Regions from separate parts of the Paraburkholderia aromaticivorans genome, predicted to be linked through region 1. Evidence: predicted binding sites of a transcription regulator. Region 1 holds the regulator's gene; each other region holds the start of a gene.
The links. Region 1 encodes LexA, which represses DNA repair genes until DNA is damaged. Its sites were predicted from a motif close to ACTGTATNNNNATACAGT; they were not measured.

Region 1 (3,836 bases):
ATGTCGCTTGCGGCAGTTTCGAAAAGACCGCCCGCGACATCCTCCAGGAAGGCGTGGACTGGCTCACCGAGCGCGGCGTGAGCGCACAAGGGCATTTCGCGTTCGGCCATCCGATCGACGAGATTGCCAACCTCGCCAACGAATTGCATGTCGACCTGGTCGTGGTCGGCCACCGTTGCCGCACCGGTCTGTCACGATGGTGGATGGGCGCGGGCAATACGCCGCTGCTCGACCGTGTGTCATGCAGCATTCTGGTGGCGTGTTCTTCCGCGCAGGAGCAGCAGCAAGCGGCGGCTTGACAGGCGGTGGTGATCGCGTGCGTGTTCGACGGGCCGGCTGCCCGGGCCCGACGACATCAGGCAATCACTCGTTCAGGTTGACCGCGGCCAGCTTCCAGGTGAAAACACCCTCGCGCTGGAAGATGGCCGAATAACGCGCGTCGCCGGCGCCATGCTGGTAGGTGACGACGAATTCGTTGAGGCCGCGATAGCCCGCTGTGGTTTGCGGCGGTTGCGCCGGCGTAGCGTTGTCGTTGCCCGCGTTGGCGGTGGCAGGCGCCGCTGGCGCGGCCGGTGCCGGTGAGGGCGCGCCGGCGTCCGGCGGCGGGTTCGCGGCAGGCGGCGCGGGCGGCCGCTCGCCCGGATCGCCGCGCGGCGGCATGCCGTTCAGCAGGGCCGCCACGCCGTCCGGTGTGGCGTAGGCATCCACGAGTGGACCAATCAACGCGACGCCGATCATTGCGCCAATAGCGGCGAGGGGGTTGCCGTTGCTGTGCGCGTCGAGCCGGCGTGTCAACAAGCCGGTGACCTGCTGCTTCAGACTCTCACGCAACGCGGGAAAGTCGACGTATTGATTGACCGTTTGCACGTCGCGCGCGTCGGCCGCGCGTTTGAGATTGTTCAGCGCGATATAGGGTGACGCGTACGCGAACCCGAGCGCAGCGATCACCAGGATCACGATTAGCGTGACGACTAGCGGCCGGGTGGCGCCGCCCTTGATGTGTTTCGGAACTGCCATCGAACGGGACTCTCCTTCAGGTGTGATCTAACGTGGACTGCGGCCACGCGAAAACGATCCCGTGCGATGCCGTATCGCCGCCCGCCAGACCATCCATCAAGACTCGAATACCGCGCCGTGGACGTTCGTTTCGTCGGCGATGCAGCGATCGATCATGCGGCACACCGCGTCTACCGTTCCGACCATGATGAGACGCGACGGCCCGTGATAGACACGCACCGGTGCGCGACGCGCCGGCTCGGCCGTATTCAAGCCCGAGTTCAGCGACACGCGGGCAAACGCCGGCAACGACGATGGCAGGCTCGACACACCGGCGGGCGAGTCGAACAGCGACGGCGTGCTGGCCGTGGACGCCTCGATCAATGAGCAGGGCACCAGCTTGCGAAGATGGCGCAGACGACCGAACTGGCGAAAAGGCAACAGGCGGGCAAGACGTTCCATGAGACTCTCCAGACGATGCAACGTTGATGCGGCGTTGGCGCGGCTTTTTATGCTGTCGAACGGGCAAGAAGGGGGCTTGGACCAAGGCGCCTGAACCCAGCCGCCCGGCAGCAAGCCGCTTAAAACTCGCCGGGGCGGATCAGCCCCACGGCGATCCCTTCCAGCGCGAACTCCGCACTGCCGGTTTCAACGAAGATGTTTTCGTAATCGGGGTTCTCGGCGATCAGTTCGAGTCCGTTCGGCCGGCGCTTCAGGCGCTTGACCGTGACGTCGTCGCCCAGCCGGGCAATGATGATCTGGCCGTCTTTGGCTTCGCTCTTCTTTTGCACCGCGAGCAGGTCGCCGTCGAAGATGCCCGCGTCGCGCATGGACAGCCCGCGCACCTTCAGCAGGTAATCGGGCTTGCTCGAGAACAGCGCCGGGTCGCACGCGTAGTGCTGCGAGATATGTTCCTGCGCGAGGATCGGACTACCCGCGGCAACCCGCCCGATCAGCGGCAGCGACAGTTGCATGATGCTGGCGTGCGGCAACGTGAACTGGTGCGGCGAATCTTCCGGGCCGGCCAGCAGGCGGATGCCGCGCGACGCGCCGGCCGCGAGCTCGATCACGCCCTTGCGGGCGAGCGCGCGCAGATGTTCTTCTGCCGAGTTGGCCGAGCTGAAGCCCAGTTCGGCGGCGATCTCCGCGCGGGTGGGCGGAAAGCCGGTGCGTTCGATAGCCCTGCGGATCAGATCGAAAACCTGCTGCTGTCGTGCGGTGAGTTTGGTCATGGCGCCACTGTATGTATGAACAGGTGACTGTATTTTTATACAGTATTCGGCGCAATTCAAGCTTTACTTTAAGTTCGTGCTGAAGGGTGGCGCTAGAGCGTCGTCAAGCGACGTTCCAACACCCGTTTTCGTGCCGCAACGCCTTATCCAGCTGTCATTACCACTTTTGCGTATTAAAGAATGAAGAAACATTATTTTTAATGATGAAAGCCCTTCGATAGACTGGCCTCCGAGTTGGGGCTCATGTGCACGTGACCGCGACGCCGAGGAACACCATATGCGGTTTCAGCGAACTACAACGCGGAGAAAGTTGACATGAATCACCAAGGTACGGGGCTGGCGGGCAAGACGAAGCGACTCATCGCGGCACTCGCTCTGGGCGCGGCGGGCGCGCTCGGCGTGATGGCGCAGGCGCACGCAGCGGACACGACACTGCTGAACGTGTCCTACGACCCGACTCGCGAGCTTTATCAGGACGTCAACCAGGCGTTCGGCAAGGAATGGAAGGCGAAGACCGGCGAGACGATCACCTTCAAGCAGTCGCACGGCGGCTCCGGCGCGCAGGCGCGCTCGGTGCTCGACGGTCTGCAGGCCGACGTCGTGACCCTCGCGCTCGCTTACGACATCGACGCCCTGGCCAACAAGGGCTTGCTGGACAAGGGCTGGCAGAAGCGTCTGCCGGATAACGCGTCGCCGTACACGTCGACGATCGTGTTTCTGGTGCGCAAGGGCAACCCGAAGCACATCAAGGATTGGGACGACCTGATCAAGCCGGGTGTGTCGATCGTCACACCGAACCCGAAGACGTCGGGCGGCGCGCGCTGGAACTACCTCGCGGCCTGGGCATATGCGGAGCATCAGCCGGGCGGCAACGATCAGAAGGCGAGGGAATTTGTCGGCAAGCTCTACAAGAATGCCGGCGTGCTGGATTCGGGCGCGCGCGGCGCGACCACCAGCTTCGTGCAACGCGGTATCGGCGACGTGCTGATCGCATGGGAAAACGAAGCCTTTCTGTCGCTGAAGGAGTTCGGCCCGGAGAAGTTCGAGATCGTCGTGCCGTCGGTCAGCATTCTGGCGGAGCCGCCGGTTGCGGTGGTGGACAAGGTGGTGGACAAGCACGGCACGCGCAAGCTCGCCGAAGCCTATCTGAACTTCCTCTATAGCGAGCAGGGCCAGGAGATCGCGGCGAAGAACTTCTACCGTCCGCGTTCGAACAAGGTGCCGGCCGAGCTGACCGCCAAGTTTCCGAAGCTGAAGCTGTACACGGTGGACGATTCGTTCGGCGGCTGGACCAACGCGCAGAAGACGCACTTTGCCGACGGCGGTGTATTCGATTCGATCTATCAGCCGCAGTAACACAGCCACTGCCCGCCAGGGCATCGGCAAACGGATGCGGTAACGCGTCACTCCCGAGCGCGCCCCAGGGGCGCGCTTTTGGCCAGCCAGGGCCGGCGGCCGGCAACACGAGCATCAACCTGAACGAGTAACGAGCATGACGACGTTGACCTTCCGAAAGCCGAGCGCCTTACCCGGTTTTGGCCTGACACTCGGCATCACGGTGGCTTATCTGAGCCTCGTGGTGCTGATTCCGCTTGCGGCGACCTTTCT
Region 2 (3,836 bases), 830 kb from region 1:
CGCCATGCAGGAAGCTGAAATTCGAGAGGCAGAAAAGCTCGGCATAAGCCGGCAGCACGTTGAACGTTGTGTCCATCGTGCATCAGCCGAAGAGTCCGTGAAGGAACCACCGCTGCTCTTCCTCCGCGTCGCGGCTGCTCACACGCTCACGATATATCCAGTAGCGGCTCTGGTCGTCCGCCTGCGCCACGAAATAGTCGCGCGTTACGAGCTCGCCATCGAACCAGCCAGCTTCGATACGTTCACCGGGCGACACCATCCGCAGCGGAGACCCATAGAAGGGACGATGCTGACGCATAAGCAGCCGCACCGGACTGTCCAGCATCCAGGTGGGTCTTGGCAGACCGAGCGGAAGTGGTTCCTGCTTTGACTTGAGCGTCGCCGGCACCCAGCGGTTGGCGACCTCCGGGCGATGGTCGGCAGTCGGTGCGGGGCGAAGAACGTTATCCTCTCCGAGTCGCGCAACTAGCAGCTCAAGAAGACGTGCGTGGTCTTCCTTTGAACCTCCCGGTTCCGGGAATAGCGTGTCAGACGCCGGTGCTGCGGACTCGACTTTGGAAGCATCGAGTCGCAGCGCGATGACCGGTGCAGCCAGCTCAATCCGGTGCAGCCGCTCCTTGAGCAGCCTCACGAGATGTTCCTCTTTCCAGGTCGGCTCGCCCAGCGCGACGTCGATGGTTGTCGGCTCGATAGCGGCGCGCCCGCGTTCATGTTCGAGCAGCAGCCTTATAGACGTGACAGCCAGCTGCTTGGCGCAAAGCCAGCCGCACAGTTGCACGATGAGTCGATGGGCACCGAAGACTGCGCCGTCCGCATCCTCAAGCCGGTCCGGCATTTCGATACGTGCGGAGAAAGTCGGCGGTAGTTCTAGCCAGTCAAAGAGTTCGGGCGCGGTGCCAAATGCACGGTCGAGCGAGTCGAGCAGATGTTCACCACATCGCCGCTGCAGGCCGGCGCGTGGCAAACGCCTGATGTCAGCAATGGTCTCGCAGCCAAGTCCGGACAACCAGTCTCCGAACGGACGAACTTCCGGAACGGCCAGCATTGGTAATGCGGCCAGTCGTTGCTCGAGCGATGCAAGCTTGAGCACGCGGCGGTTTCCGAACTTCGCGAGCAGCCATCCACCTTGGCCGGTGGGCGCAGCGCTGATGCGCGCAGTAAGCCCGAGCGTTCCTAGAACATTCTTTACTTCCCGACACAATGCGAGCAACCCGCCAAAGAGCCGAAGACTTGCACCAACCTCAACTACGACGGTCGCTTCGTCAAGCAAGGCGACTTCAGGCGAGAAGCGCATCAGGGCAACACCCACCTCGCGCTGTGCGGCTGCTTCCCTTGCAGCATCGCGTTCATGCATTTCCGTTTCGGGCGACAGTGTCAGCACTCCGCCGCGCTTCATCCCGAGGCGCACGCCAGCCGCGCGAGCCGTGCTGTCTGTAATGACCACCTTGTCTTTCTCCAGTACGGCACTTCCGTGCGCGGGCTCAGATGACCACTTCGGTCGGAACACCTCGAGCGGCAACTTCGGCAAGTGGACGGCGAGAAAGACGCGCATGTCGGGAAAGCAATACAGGAGTGGGTTGAAGGGGAATCGACAGAGGCTCTGCGCGCGCGGGCCCTCGTCGTTTCACGATGTCGACGGTCAAACCGCCGGCGGATGGTCTTAAAGCAAGCCGCAACAGGGCGGGCGACGAATCCTGTGCGGCCGCCAGAGGCCTGACCATCACGAAAAGTGTTTCGGATGACTGCGCCGCTAAATGCAGACGCCGCAGCGAAGAGGCCTGCGCGTATTGCGCCCAGAAGATGAGCGCACCGCAACTGCCTGCCCGCAGAATCTGCTCCGCCGACCAGAGCGCATCGGCGGTCTTCTGCGCTTTCACCCGCAACACCTGGTCAATGGGAAGTCCGATGTAGCTGAGTCCAAGCCCGTCCGGGGTGTGCGGCGGCTGCACAAACGCCACAGGGCGGTTGCCCGAACCACTGAGTGCCGGGCGCAACAGTCGTAATTCACCGACCCCGGCCTGCTGCACCAACAGGTCGATGAGCGCACCGACTGGCCAGCCCCCGCCGGGGAGCTCGGCCGACAGCGCGGGATAGCCGGTCTCAACGACCCGCCCACGGCCACGCGCGAGCTGGGACGCACGCCACAAGGACGGGTGTATCTCTTCGGCCGTGACGGTAGCGGTGGACATATGGCAACAAAAAACCTGTATATTTATACAGTATCGTACACGCAAATTCGTAGGCATGAACTGTCACTTTTATTTGAGGAACGACGGCCGTGCGTCATCCATCGCTCGGCCTCATGTCCTGCTTCCATTGCTCAGAGGAGATTCCACCATGAGAGCAGACGAATGGGTTCGGGAGGCCGAACGCGAATCGAAGCTTGTGGATGCCCTGTATAAGGCGCGTCATCTTATTTCGATGCATAACGGCATGACCGTGCGATGCGACGGCGAGAAATGGCCGCTCGATTTCGGCCAGGAGCTGAAGATGATTGACGCCACATTGAAGATGGCCGGAGTCGAGACTCAACGCCTCAAGCAGTAGCTGCTTGCCGAATCGCGAGAACTCGGGCAATCACAGGGAAGAATCGGTTCAGAGGTCCTTCGAGGTCAGCAGATGCAAACTGAGAAATACCGTGGATACACGCTGTGGGGTCATGCCATCTTGCAGCAGGAAGGCATCCCACAGCCGGCGAAATTCGCAGGAAGCGGCACGGTCACGCGCGACACCAAGGTCGTCGAGGTATCCGGGGTACTCGACGCTTTTGATAGTGACGAAGAAGCAGAGTTGGTAGGCCTTTCGTGGTGTCGGGCGTGGGTAGATAGTCACGGCTAGCGCGGAGGTCGCGGCAACCGCGCTTCGGTTTGCGTAGAACTCGCCTTGCACAATTAGGGTCATCAATCTATAACGGACTCGGGTACCGCCGTCCGTGTCGCATTTTTCGCGTGGTGCTCGTCCCGTGAATCGGAGGTGCCCATGTACTGTGCTCGGAGAACGGTTGCTACGCTCGTCGCCGTGTCGGCATCGTCGCTCATATCAACAACTCATGCCGAGTCCAGTCTCAGCTACTTAGGAGACGCGACAAATACCATCTACTCCTTGAACGGCAATTCCAGCCAAGATGAAGTTGCGAAAGCTTATTCGCAAGGATGCACCGCACTAAAACGCTTGAGCGACGACCAATCTTTCAAAAAGGCGCTCCACAACAAAGTCGGAAAATCCGGAGGCACTGAACAGCGCGAAGCGCTCCAAGCAGCGCGTACTTTCGCCGGAAGTTTTGTCGACTCGGAGTCAGGCGCGCTGAAACAAATTGGCGTGAGCGACGATGCTGCCAAACAGGTCCTCCATAGAGCATACGACTTCCGGAAGGACATAACTGACAAGCCAGACCCCACTCTTATTGAACGAGACATCACCGACACACGGGATGTTGTCTGCAAGGCGAGCGCGCAGGCGTCGGCCTTTTTGCAGGATGCGAAGAACCGAAATCGATGGGAACTGATTGCCTTGGGATTCGGTGGCGTAGCGCTTATAGCGGCTGACGCCGGGTCCGAGATTCCATCGGGCGGCTTAGCCACCGCTTCATTCGGACTTGGCGTGGGAATGGTTGGAACGTTCCTGAGCAAAACCACGAAGGAGTGGTGAGACCGATGCAACGTTGAGCGTCAATAAGTGCCGGTGCAGACATTGCACGAGAATCGAGCAACTGAGCTGAGGCACAAGCAAAAAACGGAACCGGAGTTATACAACGGATACGAAGTGTGGGGCATGCTATCCCGCAGAATGGAGGCTACGCCGCTAGCGGCAATAACGTCTGGCCGGAAATTCATTGA
Region 3 (3,836 bases), on a different replicon from region 1:
CCGCGATCGCCTCGGCGAGTTCGGCTTGATCGAGCACGACGCGGCCGAACGAGCGCGACGTCATGATCTGCTTGCGCGGCGCAGTGTCCGCGCCCAGGTCGATGCAGGGCGTGCCGCGCAGCTCGCGAACAGTCCGGGCAAGGACCACCGAAAACTCGCCCGCAATCGCCTCGGGGGCGGCGCGTGCGAGGTCGAGTGCTGACGCGATGCCCAGTTCGCGCAGCCGCGGCGCTAAGCGCGGCCCTACACCCCATACGTTGCCGACGTCGACTTCCCTCATCAGGGTCGCCAGCGCACCGCGCGGCATCGCAGTGAGGTCGCACACGCCGTTCCAGTGCGGCCGCTTCTTGGCTACATGATTGGCGAGCTTAGCCTGGGTGTAGGTTGAGCCGATGCCTACGCACGTTGGGATGCCGACCCATTGCAGCACGCGAGCGCGCATCTGTTGCGCGTAGTCGGTCAGGTTGTCACGAATGCCGTCGACGAACAGAAACGACTCGTCGATGCTGTAAATATGCTGGTCAGGCCCGAACTGCCCGATGATGGCCATCATGCGATCGCTGATGTCCGCGTACAGTTCGAAATTCGCGGAGAGTGCGACGAGGCCTGCGTCGCGCTCCAGGTGGCGAATCTCGAACCAAGGCTGGCCCATCTTGATCCCAAGTGCCTTGGCTTCTGCCGTGCGTGCGATCGCGCAGCCGTCGTTGTTTGACAGAACGATTAGCGGCCTGCCGACGAGCGCCGGGCGGAACACCCGTTCGCACGAGCAATAGAAACTGTTGCCGTCGATCAGCGCGACGGGGCGCGACGTCTTCACGGCAACGCCTTGATGCAAAACGTCGCCACGCCCCATATTTCGAGCACGTTACCGTCACGTGGGCGGAGGTCCGGGAACGTGGGATTGGCGGCCTCCAGTTTGACGATGCCGCCGCGTTGATAGAGCCGCTTGACGGTCAGTTCACCGTCGACCACCGCCACGACGATATCGCCGTGGCTCGGTCGCACCGCGCGATCGACGATCAGGCGATCGCCGTCGTCGATTCCCGCGTCGCGCATCGACGGGCCGCTGACGGTCAGGAAATAGGTCGCGAGCTGGTGGCGGATCAGGACCTGATTCAGGTCGATACGTGAAACTGCGTGGTCCTGCGCGGGTGATGGGAAGCCCGCCGGAACGCGCGCGAGAACTTCGGCCACGTGCACGGGCTTGCCGCAGTCGATCTGTGGCGCGGCGTTGGGGTCCGGGGTGGCGGACATGGCGAATCCTTGGACCTGTACAAAAATACAGTATTCTGCACCAACGAACTCCGGGCGCGAACTTTCGCATGTTCACACGCAGCATTTTTTGGCGATTTGCCTACACGGTTGAGTTCGCTGCTAGTACCCCCAGCCCTCGAATCTTGCGATTTTGACGACGACAACTATAATGTCGGCAGAGTCGCAAATTTCGGAGGGCGTCATGATTCAAGTCCATGAAGACTCAAACGCGGACGTAGTGTTGAGCCTGCCGCTCCCGCGCGGCACAGATCCGGTCGTCGCTTCCTCGCTGCAAAAGGGGATCGAAGAGTTGCTGGTTGTCCTTCTGGCCACGCCTCAATGGGAAACAGGGCTTTTCCAGCGCGCGGATGAAATCGCCCGGGCTTTCTCGGGCCTGTCGGCGCCGGCGGCACCGTTGATCGAGGAGCGTATCCGGCGCCAGAAGACCATGCGTGAGGTTTTCGCGCGGGGCGACTGGCTTACGGCAGAGCAGATCAATGCGCTGCAGGCGACGCCGCCCGCCAACAAGGCTCAACCCGCGAGTGACTGGAAGCGGCGAGGGCGTGTCTTTGGTGTGGCGTTCAATGGCAAGGAATACTTCGCGGGCTACCAGTTCGACGCGATGTGCCAGCCGCTGCCTGTGATCAAAGACCTCCTCGAGGCGCTTGGGCCAGTGGAGGATTCGTGGAAGATCGCGGCGTGGTTCCATTTCCCGAACGGATGGATTGCCGGGCGTGGCGTACATGAGGCCGAACCGGTTGCGCCGCGGGACGCACTCGACCGTCGTGATGACGTCGTTGAAGCCGCCCATCATCTGCACGGGGAGTATGTCGCCTGATGACCGGCCTGCACGCACCTGGTGCGGCGGAGCCGTTCACCGTCCTGCCCATTTCCAGAGAGGATGTACCGGCTTGGTATCACGCATATTGCACCCACCCTCACGGCACGGCGTCGACCACGTTCTCCGAAGGCTGGGGCAATACGCGGTTCGCGCCGATCAATCTCCCGGACGGTTCGCCCGTCCACACGTGGTACGCGGCGAGCTCGTTCGAGTGCGCCATCATGGAGTCGCTTTTCCACGATGTGACGCTCAATCCGCCTGGGGTGTTCTATCTCGACCGGTTGACGAATTACCGGATCGCGAAGGTGCTTCTGCCTGACCCGATCCATTGCGTCAGCTTCCATACGCCGTATCTGCCCGCCCTGGAACTGGCGCGGGCCGATCTGATCGATAGCATCCCGGCCAAGTATCCGCAGACCCGCCAGTGGTCGCAAGCCGCGCACGATCAATGCCCCACGGCGGAGGGGATCGCGTACGGCTCCCGCAGGAATGACGCCGGCCGGTGCGTCATGCTTTTCGGGCAGAGGCTGTCATCACCCGGTCTCTACGTTCTCGGCGATGACTCACTGGCGGTCGATCCGCTCCGGAGTAAGGTATTGCAGCTGGCGGACAGCCTGAAGATCTCCGTCATCTGACCGAAGGCGCTCGCATTGGCACTCTTTCGAAGTTCCGGACGGAGCGAAGGGAGACGGTCCGTGCAAGTCGTTGATCTCGTCGCAAGAGCTTGATCAAGGCTCGCTGTTAGGTACAGTGTTGATTCGATACGCGATAGGCGAAGAAGGAAAAGGCGATGACGCTTCCCATCAAACCGCAGAAACTATGGCTGGGCTGCATACACACGCCGTCGAGAAATCGACACCCTTAAGCCGGAAATAACGCCAATGAGTCGCTACATTCAGATCGCTCCCGGCGTCCTGTTCGCTGCCGAGGTGCTGAGCGCCGAATGGGGTCGCGAACATCGACAGTATCCACCCGCTGCGCAGCCTACGTCTGTCACGCAATCCACGCGGCGAGCGACCAGCGCAGTCTCCGAAGACAAGCGCGACGCACGAGAAGTCAACATCGGTCAGATGGAACTGTTGTGAAGGAAAAGCCAAGATGCGTGAAATGACCATGGCCGACGCGATGCGCCTAGCCATCAATTTGCTTCGGGATTCTGCGGAATCCCGAAAGATGCCATCCGGAGAACCGCTTGGCGACGATGCAACTGCGGTTCATGCAGCTGCCGCGGACGAATTGAGTGCGTTGTTGTCGCCTCGGCCAGGGGAGCGCGACGCCGCTTTTCCCGTCGAGTTGGACCCATCGTTCATTCGAGTGAGTATGGACATGTGGCGCAAGGCGACGGACATGCAGATCCCATTGCACGATGCGTTCAAGATTCATTTCATGGAGCGGCGTAAATCGCTCCTTGAAGGTTTCGAGAAGACGGGAAAAGCATGGCTCGCCATGTTGCGGGCCATGAAACCCACATCAAATGCGAGTGAGCTCGTGGCTCTACGCGCCGACATCGAGGAGTTCGTGAGGTGGGCTGAGGACGGCCTCGAAACGCTAGCGCGTCTCGGAAGCGGTCACGACGCCTGACCACCCGTTCGGTTGGCTACTAGAAGGTCGTCCAGTTCGGAATCTGACCGGAAAGACGCCCGCATGGGCACTCTTTCGAGATTCCGGACAGGAAGCGTTCTCCCTACAATCGCTTGCACTGGCCGCAAGAGAGTGATCTAGGCGCGGGGTTCGCAGGCTG
Region 4 (3,836 bases), 1.8 Mb from region 1:
CCCGGTTGCGGGCGGTCTTCCTCGTGCGGCAGCGGCATGTCGCGTTCGCCGCCCACCAGTTCGCCGCGCGTGCCGAGCACCTGGTAAAACACGCTGTCCACATTGTCGGCGCGCAGAAAGTCGCGGGTGGAATCGGGCAGCGACAACTCCGCCACGCCGTTGACCGGATGAATTTGCCGGGCGAGCACGTAGGCGTCGGTTTCCAGCGCGCGGTCGAACGGACCGTTCGCGATCGATTTGGCGACCAGATACGTGACGGCGAGGCTCATCGGCCAGAGCAGCAGCAGCGGCGCGAGCATCCAGTCGAGAATCTCGCCGAACAGCGAACGCGGGCGCGCCGCGGCGGCGGCCTCGGTTTCGTCGGGCGGGGCGAACGGGTTGGCGTAGCGCTCGTCGCGCGCCTCGTCGAGGTCCGCCGCGTGCGCCGGGGCGCGGTCTGCGCGCGCGGACATGGGCGGCCTCTATTTGTAGTGGTGGCTCGCCGGCATCGCGCCGGACGGCGGCGAGGCGGGCGGCTCGGGCTCGGCGGGCGGGGGCGCCGCCACGGTATTCGCATTCGTGCCCGCGTTGGCCGGCGCCGCCGCTTTCTCGAGGCAATAGCCCAGACCGCGCACGGTGATGATGCGCACGCCGCTCGGTTCGATTTTCTTGCGCAGCCGGTGCACGTAGACCTCGATCGCGTTGTTGCTGACTTCCTCGCCCCATTCGCACAGGTGATCGACGAGCTGTTCCTTCGAGACCAGCCGGCCGATCCGTTGCAGCAGCACTTCGAGCAATCCCAGCTCGCGCGCGGACAGGTCGATGACCTGCTCGTTAACATAGGCGATCCGGCCGACCTGATCGAACGACAGCGAGCCGTGCCGCACGACCGTCGGACCGCCGCCGGCGCCGCGCCGCGTGAGCGCGCGCACGCGCGCTTCGAGTTCGTTCAGTGCGAAGGGCTTGGCCATGTAATCGTCGGCGCCGAGGTCGAGACCCTTGACGCGTTCGTCGACGCTGTCCGCGGCGGTGAGGATCAGCACCGGCAGGTTGGAATTGCGGGCGCGCAGGCGGCGCAACACTTCCAGGCCGGACATGCGCGGCAGGCCCAGATCGAGGATCAGCAGGTCGAAAGTCTGCATCGACAGCGCCGTATCGGCCTCGACGCCGGTCTTCACGTGATCGACGGCATAGGCCGATTGGCGGAGTGATCGAACCAGACCGTCCGCGAGTATGCTGTCGTCTTCGGCAATCAGAATTCGCATGGTGCGCAAGCCTGGCCTTGCCGGCACCGCGGGGTGTGCCCCCGGCGCACAGCGGTCTCCGAAAATTATTGTGGGTAGTTGGGCGGGCGCGACGGTAAAAATGCGTGTTCGCATAAGAATCGCGCTTGCCAAAACTACTGTTTTTTTATACAGTGTCTGGGTTTCGTGTGCTGTCCTTTACGAGTAGGTTGAAACTCGGGGCTGCACATCTGCCTCAGACGCCGTTCATCATAGCAAAGGACGATTCATGGAAGAAAGCAAGAAAGGCTCGGCTGGACTGACTGCTGAAAAGAGCAAGGCACTCGCTGCCGCACTCGCGCAGATCGAAAAGCAGTTCGGCAAAGGGTCGGTCATGCGGCTCGGCGCAGGTGAGGTAGTCGAAGACATCCAGGTGGTTTCAACCGGATCACTCGGCCTCGACATCGCGTTGGGCGTCGGCGGTTTGCCGCGTGGCCGTGTGGTCGAAATCTATGGCCCGGAATCGTCCGGTAAAACCACGCTGACGCTGCAAGTCATCGCCGAAATGCAGAAGATCGGCGGCACGGCGGCGTTTATCGACGCGGAACACGCGCTGGACATCCAGTACGCGGGCAAGCTCGGCGTGAACGTGAACGACCTGCTGGTGTCGCAGCCGGACACCGGCGAGCAGGCGCTCGAAATCGCCGACGCACTGGTGCGTTCGGGTTCGATCGACATGATCGTGATCGATTCGGTCGCGGCACTCGTGCCGAAGGCTGAAATCGAAGGCGAAATGGGCGACTCGCTGCCGGGTCTGCAAGCGCGTCTCATGTCGCAGGCGCTGCGCAAGCTCACCGGCACGATCAAGCGCACGAACTGCCTCGTGATCTTCATCAACCAGATCCGCATGAAGATCGGCGTGATGTTCGGCAATCCGGAAACCACCACGGGCGGTAACGCGCTGAAATTCTACGCGTCGGTGCGTCTGGACATTCGCCGTATCGGTTCGATCAAGAAGAACGACGAAGTGATCGGCAACGAAACGCGCGTGAAGGTCGTCAAGAACAAGGTGTCGCCACCGTTCCGGGAAGCGATTTTCGACATCCTGTATGGCGAAGGTATTTCGCGTCAGGGCGAAATCATCGACTTGGGCGTGCAGGCCAAGATCGTCGACAAGGCCGGCGCGTGGTACAGCTACAGCGGCGAACGTATCGGTCAGGGCAAGGACAACGCGCGTGAATTCCTGCGCGAAAATCCGGATATCGCTCGCGAGATCGAAAACCGCATCCGCGAATCGCTGGGCGTGAATGCCATGGCTGAAGCCGTGACCGGCGCAGGCGCAGAAGTCGCGGACGAAGAAGAGTAACCATCACGTGATACGCAAGGGCCGGCCGTTGTCCGATACCGGACGCCACGCGGACGGCCCGCGTGATGAAGACGACGAATCGTTCGATCCATTCGAATCGTTCGACGCTCACGATCGCGCTGCGGGCCGGAGCCCGCAGCGCGCGCAGTTTGAATCCTCCCCGCTGTCCGATTCGGATCCTTCAGAAACCACCTACACCCGCTCGCGTCGCGTCCCTGGCGAAGCGAAACCGGGGCAAGACGAAACCAAAAAATCCCAACGCCCGGCACGGTCGCTGAAAGGGCGAGCGCTCGGCTATCTGTCCCGCCGTGAATACAGCCGCACCGAACTCGCGCGCAAGCTGAAGCCGTTCGTCGAGGAAACCGATTCGCTCGACACCTTGCTCGATTCGCTCGAAGCGGAAAACTGGCTGTCCGATTCGCGTTTCGCGGAAAGCCTGATTCATCGCCGCTCGTCGCGGCTGGGCGCGAGCCGGATCGTCGGCGAACTGAAGCAGCATGCGGTTGACCGGACCCTCGTTGAAGAAGCGAGCGCGCAATTGCGCGAAACCGAACTCGCGCGTGCGCAAGCCGTCTGGCGCAAAAAATTCGGCCACCTTCCCGAAACGCCTGCCGAACGGGCCAAGCAGGCCCGTTTTCTGGCCTCACGCGGATTTTCGGGCGCCACGATCGGCAAAATCCTCAAGGGCATCGACGAGGAGTGGGCCGGCAACTAGCCGCGTCGTCCTGTGCCGCGCGCACAAGCCCGTCGGGACGGCGTCTGGCGCGCTCAGCCGCCTGTGGCGTGGCGCCGCGCATTCCGACCTGTCTCAAATACCCAGTATGCTAAAATTCGTCGGTTTTCCAATCCGGCCTTTCCTTCCCGCATGCCGCTCTCCCCGCCAGTGTCCCGTCAGTTGCGCCATCGCCGCGCAATCAGAGCGGAAGCCTATGAGCGAGCCGATGGCCTGTGGGACGTGGAAGCGTGCTTGACCGACGAAAAGCCGCGTGATGTGGTGCTTGCGTCGGGCGTCCGGTCCAATGGTCAGCCGATCCATGAACTCTGGCTTCGCATCACCATCGATCGCAAGCTCAATGTCGTCGACGCCGAGGCGTCGTCCGACTGGGTGCCCTATCCTGGGTTGTGCCAAGCCAGCAATCCCGCCTACCGTGCCCTCATCGGGCTCAATCTCCGCCAAAACTTCCGTCGTGAATCTGCCCGTTTGCTCGGCGGCACGGTGGGTTGCACGCATCTCACCGAGCTGTGCGCCATCCTGCCGACCGCCGCGA

Region 2: a site for LexA is predicted at 2,204-2,221, ahead of imuA (translesion DNA synthesis-associated protein ImuA). Genes of this name have one in related genera too.
Region 3: a site for LexA is predicted at 1,269-1,286, ahead of CJU94_RS37580 (LexA family protein). Genes of this name have one in related genera too.
Region 4: a site for LexA is predicted at 1,381-1,398, ahead of recA (recombinase RecA). Genes of this name have one in related genera too.

The regions. Positions count from the first base shown of each region.
Region 1 covers NZ_CP022989.1:3,611,954-3,615,789, reverse strand. The annotation lists gene CJU94_RS16330 (universal stress protein) at 1-299, shown strand, start outside; gene CJU94_RS16325 (DUF2939 domain-containing protein) at 364-1,017, opposite strand; gene CJU94_RS16320 (hypothetical protein) at 1,114-1,458, opposite strand; gene lexA (transcriptional repressor LexA) at 1,578-2,228, opposite strand; gene CJU94_RS16310 (sulfate ABC transporter substrate-binding protein) at 2,544-3,584, shown strand; gene cysT (sulfate ABC transporter permease subunit CysT) at 3,721-3,836, shown strand, end outside.
Region 2 covers NZ_CP022989.1:62,593-66,428, forward strand. The annotation lists partial or broken gene CJU94_RS00230 (PHP domain-containing protein) at 1-76, opposite strand, end outside; gene CJU94_RS00235 (Y-family DNA polymerase) at 83-1,552, opposite strand; gene imuA (translesion DNA synthesis-associated protein ImuA) at 1,482-2,189, opposite strand; gene CJU94_RS00245 (hypothetical protein) at 2,338-2,547, shown strand; gene CJU94_RS41630 (hypothetical protein) at 2,620-2,838, shown strand; gene CJU94_RS00255 (hypothetical protein) at 3,103-3,648, shown strand.
Region 3 covers NZ_CP022992.1:286,133-289,968, forward strand. The annotation lists gene CJU94_RS37575 (Y-family DNA polymerase) at 1-853, opposite strand, end outside; gene CJU94_RS37580 (LexA family protein) at 814-1,254, opposite strand; gene CJU94_RS37585 (hypothetical protein) at 1,457-2,092, shown strand; gene CJU94_RS37590 (RES family NAD+ phosphorylase) at 2,092-2,730, shown strand; gene CJU94_RS37595 (hypothetical protein) at 2,977-3,180, shown strand; gene CJU94_RS37600 (hypothetical protein) at 3,194-3,676, shown strand.
Region 4 covers NZ_CP022989.1:1,842,964-1,846,799, forward strand. The annotation lists gene CJU94_RS08480 (sensor histidine kinase) at 1-452, opposite strand, end outside; gene CJU94_RS08485 (response regulator transcription factor) at 462-1,244, opposite strand; gene recA (recombinase RecA) at 1,492-2,568, shown strand; gene recX (recombination regulator RecX) at 2,576-3,283, shown strand; gene CJU94_RS08500 (DUF2889 domain-containing protein) at 3,434-3,836, shown strand, end outside.